DNA from 3 places in the Teredinibacter turnerae T7901 genome. Region 2 is predicted to be linked to each of the others. Evidence: predicted binding sites of a transcription regulator. Region 2 holds the regulator's gene; each other region holds the start of a gene.

Region 1 (3,246 bases), 2.6 Mb from region 2:
TAGTTACGACGTCCAGCACGTGAATACTGTCCACAACCAACAGGGCCGTGTGAGATATGAATCATATCTTTTACCGGACCCCAAACAACACCTTTAGAACCCGCGTAAGCACAACCACGAATGGTCATCAAGCCAGGTAAGGACTTTTTGTTGGAAGTGATACATTTTTTGCTTTGTTCCAAAGAAGTATCGTTAGGTGAAAGGTGCTTCTCACGATTCTTCTTCGCTTTTTCTGGATAAACTTCCAGAACTTCTGATATGAGGGCTTCAACCTCTTCGCGTGACATTTCAGACATGATTGTGTCTCCTGAAAGTGTGTTTTCGGGTAATAGGAGCACAAGGATTTGTGCTCCTAGCTAGGCTATTTCGCCCGCCCCGCCGTGAACTTCCTGGACTAACAGCAGGGTTGCTTAATTAAGCTTCGAGCTCAGCTGCTGTTTTACCGATTACGCTTTCGTCTTCTTCTTCAAGAATACCGAAGTCCATCAACAGTTCTTCCAACTCGTCCATAGTTACAGGAGTAGGAATAACCAGTTTTTCGTTGCTGATAATTTTCTGTGCGAGTTCGCGGTACTCATCTGACTGCTTGGCAGCAGGATCGTACTCGATGCAAGTCATACGACGGATTTCTGCACGCTGTACCACATTGTCGCGAGGGATGAAGTGAATCATCTGAGTACCCAGACGCTCAGCAAGAGCGATAATGAGTTCGTCTTCGCGGTCAGTATTACGGCTGTTGCAGATCAGGCCAGCAAGACGCACACCGCCAGAGTTAGCGTACTTAACGATACCTTTTGAAATGTTGTTAGCAGCGTACATCGCCATCATTTCGCCAGATACAACGATGTAGATTTCCTGAGCCTTGTTTTCACGAATAGGCATAGCGAAACCACCACATACAACGTCACCCAGTACGTCGTAGAATACGAAGTCGAGATCGTCTTCGTAAGCGCCTTCTTCTTCCAGGAAGTTGATGGCAGTGATTACACCACGACCAGCACAGCCAACACCGGGCTCTGGACCGCCGGACTCAACGCACTTAACGTCGCCGTAGCCAACTTTCAATACATCTTCCAGTTCCAGGTCTTCAACGGTACCGGCTTCTGCAGCCATTTCCATGATGGTGTTTTGAGCCTTGGCGTGAAGGATAAGACGGGTAGAGTCCGCCTTAGGGTCACAACCAACGATCATTACTTTTTTACCAGCCTCAGCCAGAGCAGCTACAAGGTTTTGAGTAGTGGTAGACTTACCGATACCACCTTTACCGTAAATCGCACATTGACGCATTGCCATGATACTAATCTCCTCAGTTTGTTCGTTTCGCATCGTCTACCCCACGCACGCTGAGCGCAGACATACGCTGGGTATAGAGCAGGCTTTGTGCCAAAGCCCTTACCAAAGCATAAAGGCATTGATTTAAAAGGATTTTTTAGATTCTTCGGGTCACACACATACCAGTATTGTTAGTTACAAACGGGCCTTTCGTTGTGTCAATAACGACAATGCGACAAAGGTTATTTTTTTAATCAATTTCTTCTCTTTATTTGTCACAAAGCCAACAATTTGTTTCTCCCTTCACGTTATTAATCTGTAACGCCAAAAGTTTTTCTTTAAATTTCAATAGCTTTTAATTGGCTTAGTAATTGCTCCTGCTGAACCTAATAATTAAATTCATTCTCAATTCCAGGAGTAAGACTGTGACATCCGATCTCAATCAACTAATAGAAGGTATACGAACAGGCTCCATTGTTCCTTATCTGGGGCCAGGCACTCTCAACGGTGTAACAAATAAATTGGACGGCGCGGCGATTCCTGCAGACAGCGATAGCCTGATAATGGCGATGACAAATGGTCAGCCGATGTCGCCACGTTTAATGTACGAATTCCCCCGCGCAGCGATGCATATAGAAAACAAAAAAGGCCGCAGTTTTATCGAAAACTTTTTAACCAAAGTTTATGGCGAAACACAATGGAGCACCTCTGAACTACATGTCGCGCTGGCAGAAATGGGAGCGCCTTACGTTATCGATGCAAATCGAGATATTCAGTTGCTTCAGCAATATAGTGATCGGGAACATACATTAATCGTCGGCGCTGCCCGCTTAGCGGCTCACCCATATCGCTTTGATATATACCACTTCGCCAACGGCAGCTACACGCTGATTGAGCAAGACCAGGTAAACACTAAAATTCCCGCCATCTTCAAACCAATGGGCTGCCCTCTGCCTAAACCCAGCTATGTAGCCTCAGACGCAGACTTCGTCGACTATATAACTGAGTTGATGGGTGGCTTTGCCATTCCTACCTGGCTGAAAGATTACCGCCAGGAAAAACAATATTTGTTTTTGGGGATGCGTTTCACACGCGACACCGAACGTATGGTCATGAGCGATTTGATCTACGGAGCAAATAAAGAGCTTAGCGGCTGGGCACTCATTGCAGATCCAACCGATAAAGAAAGAAAGTTTTTGGACAAGAAAAATATTCAGCTTATAGAGCAGGACTGGGTATCACTTTTGGAAATTACTGCGGAAAACGCCGCTTAAACACACTTAAAGTCTACAACTAGACATGGGGAAATTTTATGATATTAGAAACTTACGCACAAAACGCCCTGCTCTGCAATGTGAGCGTCAATGGTGAAACATCGTCCAGCGGCCTATATGCTTTTCGTGGCGATATGGTTGTTGAAGAAGGTGAAATTGCTGATGCCCAAGGCCGTCGCCACCCTCCTAAATCCGTCGTCAAGCAAGCGGTTGTGCTTTGCAACGCAGAAAAAATTACAGCTATTGCAGGCGCGGTTGACGACCTTGGCTACCTGCCGGGTTTTATCGCCAAATATAATGCCGACTTCGCCGATGGCATAATTATGCTGTTTTACGTTGCTAACGTTAACCGTCCAATGATGGTAGCCATTGAGGGTTACCAGGCCGTAGTCATCCCACATGACGATGGCGCTGTCTGGACCATGCTGATGGATGATTTGCGCATGGAAAAATCCGACTTTAAAGGCCAGAGTGCGGAAGATAAAGTTATTACTATCGTCGACGCTCTTAAAGAGTTTAATCCTAAGTACGAAGAAAAAAGTTTCAACGATGCGCTCAGCTTCACAGTAGAAGTGAAAAAAGAAGCGCGCGGCCCAGTTTAAGGGCCATATTTAGCGTTGAGTTAGTTCCCCACGCTTGGAGTTAGCTCAACGCGAAATAGCACATAACACGATGCTAACGTTCGTGAACAATCAACTTA
Region 2 (3,246 bases):
AATGCCTGTGGAGCCAAGCCGCTCACGGGCGAAAATATGTTGGAACAATTCAGTTTGGTCGAGGCCAGTGTCGGATTCGCTAAAAATGCCAGCGAGTGTTTCGATCAAGCGTTTTTTACTGCCGCCAGCAATCTTCGCTCGGGTTCGCTTGGCGTTTAGAATGGTAGAAATTTGCATAGCGTTGCGCCCGGTAAAACAGCAGATGTTGGATGTTGCAGGGAGTCAAACGGCGCGCATTCTACCAGTATTAGTTTCAGATCCAAGCCCACTTTAGCCGCAAATTTTATTTGCGGCATCAGACTTTAGACCGGCATTCCCAGATTTTGCTATACCAAACGCTTGCGTTCGTTCGAGGGAGGTATGTTCAGAGACTCGCGATACTTAGCGATGGTGCGGCGTGCGACCTTGATTCCCTGTTCTGCCAATAGCCCTGTAATTTTTGAGTCGCTGAGCGGTTTGCGTGCATTTTCCGCAGCAACTAATTTTTTAATGATAGCGCGAATTGCGGTAGATGAGCACTCGCCGCCGGAATCTGTGGCCACATGGCTGGAGAAAAAGTATTTGAGCTCGAAAATCCCCTGTGGGGTGTGCATGTACTTTTGCGTGGTTACTCGCGAGATCGTCGATTCGTGCATTTCGACAATTTCTGCCACGTCGTGCAATACCATCGGTTTCATGGCTTCCGGGCCGAAATCGAGAAACCCCTGTTGTTTTTCCACGATACAGCTGGCGACTTTCAACAGGGTTTCGTTGCGGCTTTGCAGGCTTTTCAAAAACCAGCGCGCTTCCTGTAAGTTGTCGCGTAGAAAAGTGTTGTCAGCGCTGGAGTCGGCGCGCTTAACCAGTGACGCATAGTCGCTGTTAATGCGTAAACGCGGTGCGATATCCGGGTTGAGTTGCACCATCCAGCGGTTATTTACCTTGTTCACAAACACATCCGGCACCACATACTCTGTGTCGTCGCTGCCAATCTGTTCACCGGGTCGCGGGTTCAATCCCTGGATAACCTGTACCGCCGCCTGTAGTTCGCTTTCTTTCAGTTTTAGCTTGCGCATCAGCTGTTTGAAGTCGCGGCCGCCGAGCAGATCGAGAAACTCGCTGACGAGCGTTTTTGCGTTGCGCACATCTTCGTTGCTGATATCAAGCTGGCTCAGCTGAATGAGCAGGCATTCACGTACGTCCTGGCTGAGAACGCCGGGTGGGTCAAACTGTTGCACCCGGTGGAGTACAGCCACCACTTCGTCCATTTCGAGTTCTTCATGGTGAGGTTCCAGGCCATGAAAAATTTCATCCAGAGTCTGGCCGAGCAGACCGTTGGGTTTTACCGCGTCAATGATGGCTTCGGCGATATCCTTGTCGCGGACTGACATGGGGGTAAGGTTCAGCTGCCACTGCAAGTGATCCTGCAGCGTTTCTGATGTGCCACGTCGGGATTCAAAATCGTAATCGTCGGAGTCGGGTTTTGCGAGTCCGGTGCCGCTCGGGGTGGGGTCGTAGATATCGTCCCAGCTGGTGTCGACCGCAAGGTCAGTGGGAATGTTGTCTTCGTTCCAATCACCGTCGGAGGATGCGTCGGAATTGGACTCCTGGTCGGCGCCATTCGCATCTGCAGCATCGCTTTTGCCGTCGGCGCTGTCCTTGCCATTAAGCTCGTTGCTGGCTGGAGCCTGTTCATTGATACCGCTGTGAGAGTCGTCGCCGCTGAGGTCTTCCTCAACTTCGAGCATAGGGTTTGAATCCAGAGCTTCTTGTATTTCTGCCTGAAGATCGAGCGTGGAGAGCTGAAGAAGCCTGATGGCCTGTTGCAGCTGCGGGGTCATGGTGAGCTGCTGGCCCAGTTTTAACTGGAGGGATTGCTTCATAGTTCGATTTACTGCGTCTGGTTAAAGTGCACTATCAGTTAGTGGCAACTCCTGTGGGGCGCCGGCTTGTATGAGGCTAGTGTATTCCGGCCGCAGTCCAGGTGCAATAAAATCGCATAAAATCAGAAGCAAGTATTATGCCGTGACAAATACAAAAGTCAGTCGTTTGTCAAGAGATTTTGCTGATTATCTGCAGAAAGCGATTAGAGGTGGAAGTGCTGACCGAGATATACTTCGCGCACTTTTTTGTTGTTGAGTACATCATTGGCGCTTCCTTCTGCGATGATGTGGCCTTCCGAGACGATATAGGCTTTCTCACAGATATCCAATGTTTCGCGAACATTGTGATCGGTAATCAACACGCCAATACCGCGATTTTTAAGGTGTTGTACGATCTGCTTAATATCGCTCACTGAAATCGGGTCGACTCCGGCGAAGGGTTCGTCCAAGAGCACAAAATCGGGCTCTGTGGCCAGTGCTCGGGCGATTTCAACACGCCGCCGCTCGCCGCCTGACAGCGCCATTCCAAGGCTGTTGCGAATGTGGCCAATGTGAAACTCTTCCAGCAGTTTTTCCATCGCCTCACGGCGTTGGTTGCGGCTCAACTCTTTGCGGGTCTCAAGAATCGCAAGAATATTATCCTGAACTGTTAACTTGCGAAATACCGACGCTTCCTGGGGCAGATACCCAAGGCCTGCGCGCGCGCGCTCGTGCATTGGCAGGTGAGTAACGCGCTTGTCGCCAATCTGGATATCGCCATGATCGGCTTTAATGATGCCCGCGATCATATAAAAACAGGTTGTTTTACCCGCGCCGTTGGGGCCGAGCAGGCCCACGATCTGGCCACTGTCCACAGACAGGGATACATCGATGACGACCTTGCGGCCTTTGTAACTTTTGGCGAGGTGTTGGGCACTCAGTTGCTGCATAAATACTAGGGCCTGTTGGAGCTTTTGTTATTGTCGGCGGGCTGTTCGTCTTCTTTGCTCAATGCTTTTGGCGGGATCACCATGCGAACCCGGCGATCGTCGCCTTCCGCATCAGCTTTACCACCAGCGCGTACCACTGCTTTTTTTACATCGTACTCAATGCGATTGCCGCTTAGGCTGGTGCCCTCCTGACGGAAAGCCGCATTGTCGAGGAGGATCAGGGTTTCGCTGGTGATCTGATATTCCATGCGGTTAGCACGCGCGGTCACAGGCTCCTGGCCGGGCTTGGGCACCTGGCTTAAACGCGCTGGCGTGCCGGTAGCGACCACGCGGGAATAGGTATCTTTGCGGCCATAAATCACGACTTTTTCCGCACGAATTTTCATGCTGCCTTGCTCGACAATAACGCTGCCTGCATAGGTGGTGGTGCCGTTCAGGTCATCGAGCTCTGCGGA
Region 3 (3,246 bases), 2.6 Mb from region 2:
GGCAGAAGCTGCTGTGTGGGGTGCGATGCGACAAGCTGCCAAGTTGGCGGGTTTTGACCGAAATTATCGTCGGTTGAATAATGACTCTGCAGCATGGCATAAAAAGGCGGGAGCTGAACGGCTTTACCTTTTTAGCTTGAAAGCGCTGGGCGTTTGTCGTTTGCGCCGAGGAAGAGTGCTTGCGGCGTATTCAGTATTGAAAAAACTTTTGGAACTGGATACGAGTGATGAAATCGGCGGCTACGCCTATTTCACTATCGCGTCTTCCTTTTTTGATGAGGATGATTAGTGTCTGATCTTATTACCGAGCGGCTGCAGCGAGATTGGCCTGTCGTGTGTGAAATTTGGCAAGCGCTACGTGGTGCTCTAGACGCTGTAGGCTTGCAAGACAAGCTTCCTGCAGAGCCAGCGGCTTTTACTCGCACGGAGCTAAAAAAAGATCCGTTCGATAGTTCCGAGTCGCTATCAGGTGAATGGCTTGTTAACGGTCAGTTGATTGGCAGTGTTATCGTGCACGAGAACGGTCAGGCATACGCAGAATATGATGTGGTTCAGCCGCATCCCAGTAAACCGCAATGGTTTATAGAAGCAACTACGGCTTGGGGTAAGTCCGGAGCGCTGGCAAGCGAGTTGCGTTTGTTACCTGCTCTCTGAATACTTCTCTCGACCCGAATTGGAATTTTCGGGTCATTCCTGTCTTCTTCAAATTGTCTTTTAACTAGCTTTGCGATTTAGTTAAGTGGTTCTGTTAGGACAAAAAAACCGCTGGCTGTTCGGTGACGGTATTGCCTCGAGCTTGTCGTTGTTTCGGATGACCAAGCTACTGGGCTGACACACTATTTCTTTTTTACTGTTCCTCACAAAATCACCATGGCAGTGTTCGTGTGCGCTGGTGGAAAAAACCAGTTGTAAGTTACAAAACCCGTTTACGGTGTATTTGAGATTTTGAGTGCTATATGACACTTGTGGCGGTTTTTAGCTGCAAAGACGCAATTCGTGCCAGCTCTAGGGTGAAAACCTGCTTGATAGAACTGAGGTACGTAAAGTTGGCGACACGACTTCGCATTTCAGGTGTGCAGCTACTAACGGGTATGTTGCCCGCGACCTACTCGACCGTTCGGAAAGCCACAACAATATGTCTTAAAGTGCACATAGTGTTGTGGCTTTATGCGCTCGCCGTCAGCTTTTTAGTTCATGTTATCCATCGGGATGTACAGTTCATCTGGCCAGCAGGCGACAGCTGGGCCTAATTCTCCCGCTGCGACGCCTGTTTCAAAACGCACCAGTACAAGAACCTTATCTGGATTTTCCTCAAGGTGGCCGGTATTGATAATGACGCCACGACGATCTTTTTCGGCTATCAAGGCGTCATCGGGTAATCCGGGTAAGCTACCGTCGTTCACTATATCGTCAGCAGCGTAAATGATATCTCCTGGGGCGAGTGTGTCTATCAGCATTTTAGACTCCTATGGCTTGTCGCAAAGGCGACAAAGGTTGTGACTGGTGTTTTTCGCAACATCCTCGTTTCAGCGGGCGGTTACGTAACTGTTTGATATTCCGCAATAAAATTCTAAGTTTCTCTGTGGCACATGGCTTGCACTTATCCCTACGAGAACCCTGAAACACTGATTGCAAGGTTTTTGCCAAGGGGTGCCATGCAACAGTTCAGTATGAATGAGGAAACGAAGATGATTTCATTAACCGGAAAAGCAGTTGAAGCGGTAGATCGATTTATTACAAGCGCAAACAAGCCAGTTGCAGGTTTGCGTATTCAGGTAGAGGGCGGTGGTTGTTCAGGCTTTAAATACACTATGCGTCTCGAGGAAAACTCTGCTGCTAACGATCAGCTTGTTGATTGCGGTGGCGTAACACTGTTACTCGATGAGGCCAGTGCTTCAATGCTTGACGGCGTCACAGTCGACTTTGTTGAGAATCTGGAAGGCAGTGGTTTTAAATTCGAAAACCCCAATGCTACAGGAACCTGTGGCTGCGGTAATTCATTTACCTGTTAATCCTTTTTAACAGATGGTGCAATATTAAGCAGTCTGGCGACTGGAGGTGCAGATTATGTGGGACTATTCAGAAAAAGTTAAAGAACATTTTTTCGATCCAAAAAATGCCGGTGCAGTGGCGGATGCTAATGCGACTGGCGATGTGGGTTCGTTGAGTTGCGGGGATGCATTGCGGTTAACGCTCAAGGTTGATCCGGCTACCGATATTATTCAAGATGCGGGTTTTCAGACCTTTGGTTGCGGTTCTGCGATTGCGTCATCGTCAGCACTCACTGAGATGATCAAGGGCTTACATGTTGATGAAGCACTAAAAATCAGCAACCAGGACATTGCAGACTACCTGGATGGACTGCCACCCGAAAAAATGCACTGTTCGGTCATGGGGCGTGAGGCTTTGCAAGCAGCGGTTGCCGATTATCGCGGCATTGAGCTGGAAGATGATCACGAAGAAGGTGCTTTAGTCTGTAAGTGTTTTGCCATTGATGAGGTAATGGTTCGCGATACCGTTCGCGCAAACAACCTGTCTTCTGTAGAAGAAGTCACCAACTATACAAAAGCGGGTGGTGGTTGTTCTTCTTGTCATGAAGCTATCGAAAATATTCTTTCAGAGGAAATGACCGCGCGAGGCGAAACTTTTATACCTGCGCCCGTAGTTTCCAAGAAGAAAGTAGTGAAAATCAAGAAAGAAGAGCCGAAACCTGAGCCCGTTGTTGCTGAGGAGAAAAAAGCTGTTTCAGCACGCAAGCTGACTTCTGTACAGCGTATTAAAGTTATTGAAAAAGCGCTCGACGAAATTCGCCCGACACTTCAGCGCGACCATGGCGATGTCGAATTACTTGATGTCGACGGTAAAAATATTTATATCAAGCTTATTGGTGCCTGCTCAGGCTGCCAGCTGGCTACGGCCACCGTTGGCGGTATCCAACAAAAGCTGATGGAAGCGCTTGGTGAATTCGTTAAGGTCACCCCTGTTACAGAAGAGCAATTGACCACTCTTGTAGGAGCGTAAAATGAACGATATCTACATGGACAACAACGCAACCACAATGGTCGATCCGGTTGTTGTGGAAGAAATGCTACCGTTTTTTACTGAACAGTTTGGTAATCCGTCATCGTTGCATAGCTTTGGTAACAAGGTAGGATTCGCAGTAAAAAAAGCGCGTAAAACAGTACAAACGCTGTTAGGCGCTGAGCACGATTCGGAAATTATTTTCACTTCCTGTGGTACTGAGTC

The links. Region 2 encodes sigma-54, which starts transcription at its own class of promoters, with help from an activator protein. Its sites were predicted from a motif close to TGGCACANNNNTTGCNNT; they were not measured.
Region 1: a site for sigma-54 is predicted at 1,369-1,386, ahead of nifH (nitrogenase iron protein). Genes of this name have one in related genera too.
Region 3: a site for sigma-54 is predicted at 1,584-1,601, ahead of TERTU_RS07030 (HesB/IscA family protein). Genes of this name have one in related genera too.

What each region holds. Positions count from the first base shown of each region.
Region 1 is NC_012997.1:1,595,356-1,598,601, reverse strand. Features, by position in the region: gene nifD (nitrogenase molybdenum-iron protein alpha chain) at 1-296, opposite strand, end outside; gene nifH (nitrogenase iron protein) at 415-1,293, opposite strand; gene TERTU_RS06795 (SIR2 family protein) at 1,698-2,546, shown strand; gene TERTU_RS06790 (hypothetical protein) at 2,585-3,148, shown strand.
Region 2 is NC_012997.1:4,215,035-4,218,280, reverse strand. Features, by position in the region: gene TERTU_RS16935 (PTS sugar transporter subunit IIA) at 1-177, opposite strand, end outside; gene TERTU_RS16930 (RNA polymerase factor sigma-54) at 327-1,862, opposite strand; gene lptB (LPS export ABC transporter ATP-binding protein) at 2,066-2,791, opposite strand; gene lptA (lipopolysaccharide transport periplasmic protein LptA) at 2,797-3,246, opposite strand, start outside.
Region 3 is NC_012997.1:1,630,141-1,633,386, forward strand. Features, by position in the region: gene TERTU_RS07015 (hypothetical protein) at 1-289, shown strand, start outside; gene TERTU_RS07020 (hypothetical protein) at 289-654, shown strand; gene TERTU_RS07025 (nitrogen fixation protein NifZ) at 1,188-1,457, opposite strand; gene TERTU_RS07030 (HesB/IscA family protein) at 1,689-2,012, shown strand; gene nifU (Fe-S cluster assembly protein NifU) at 2,068-3,021, shown strand; gene nifS (cysteine desulfurase NifS) at 3,023-3,246, shown strand, end outside.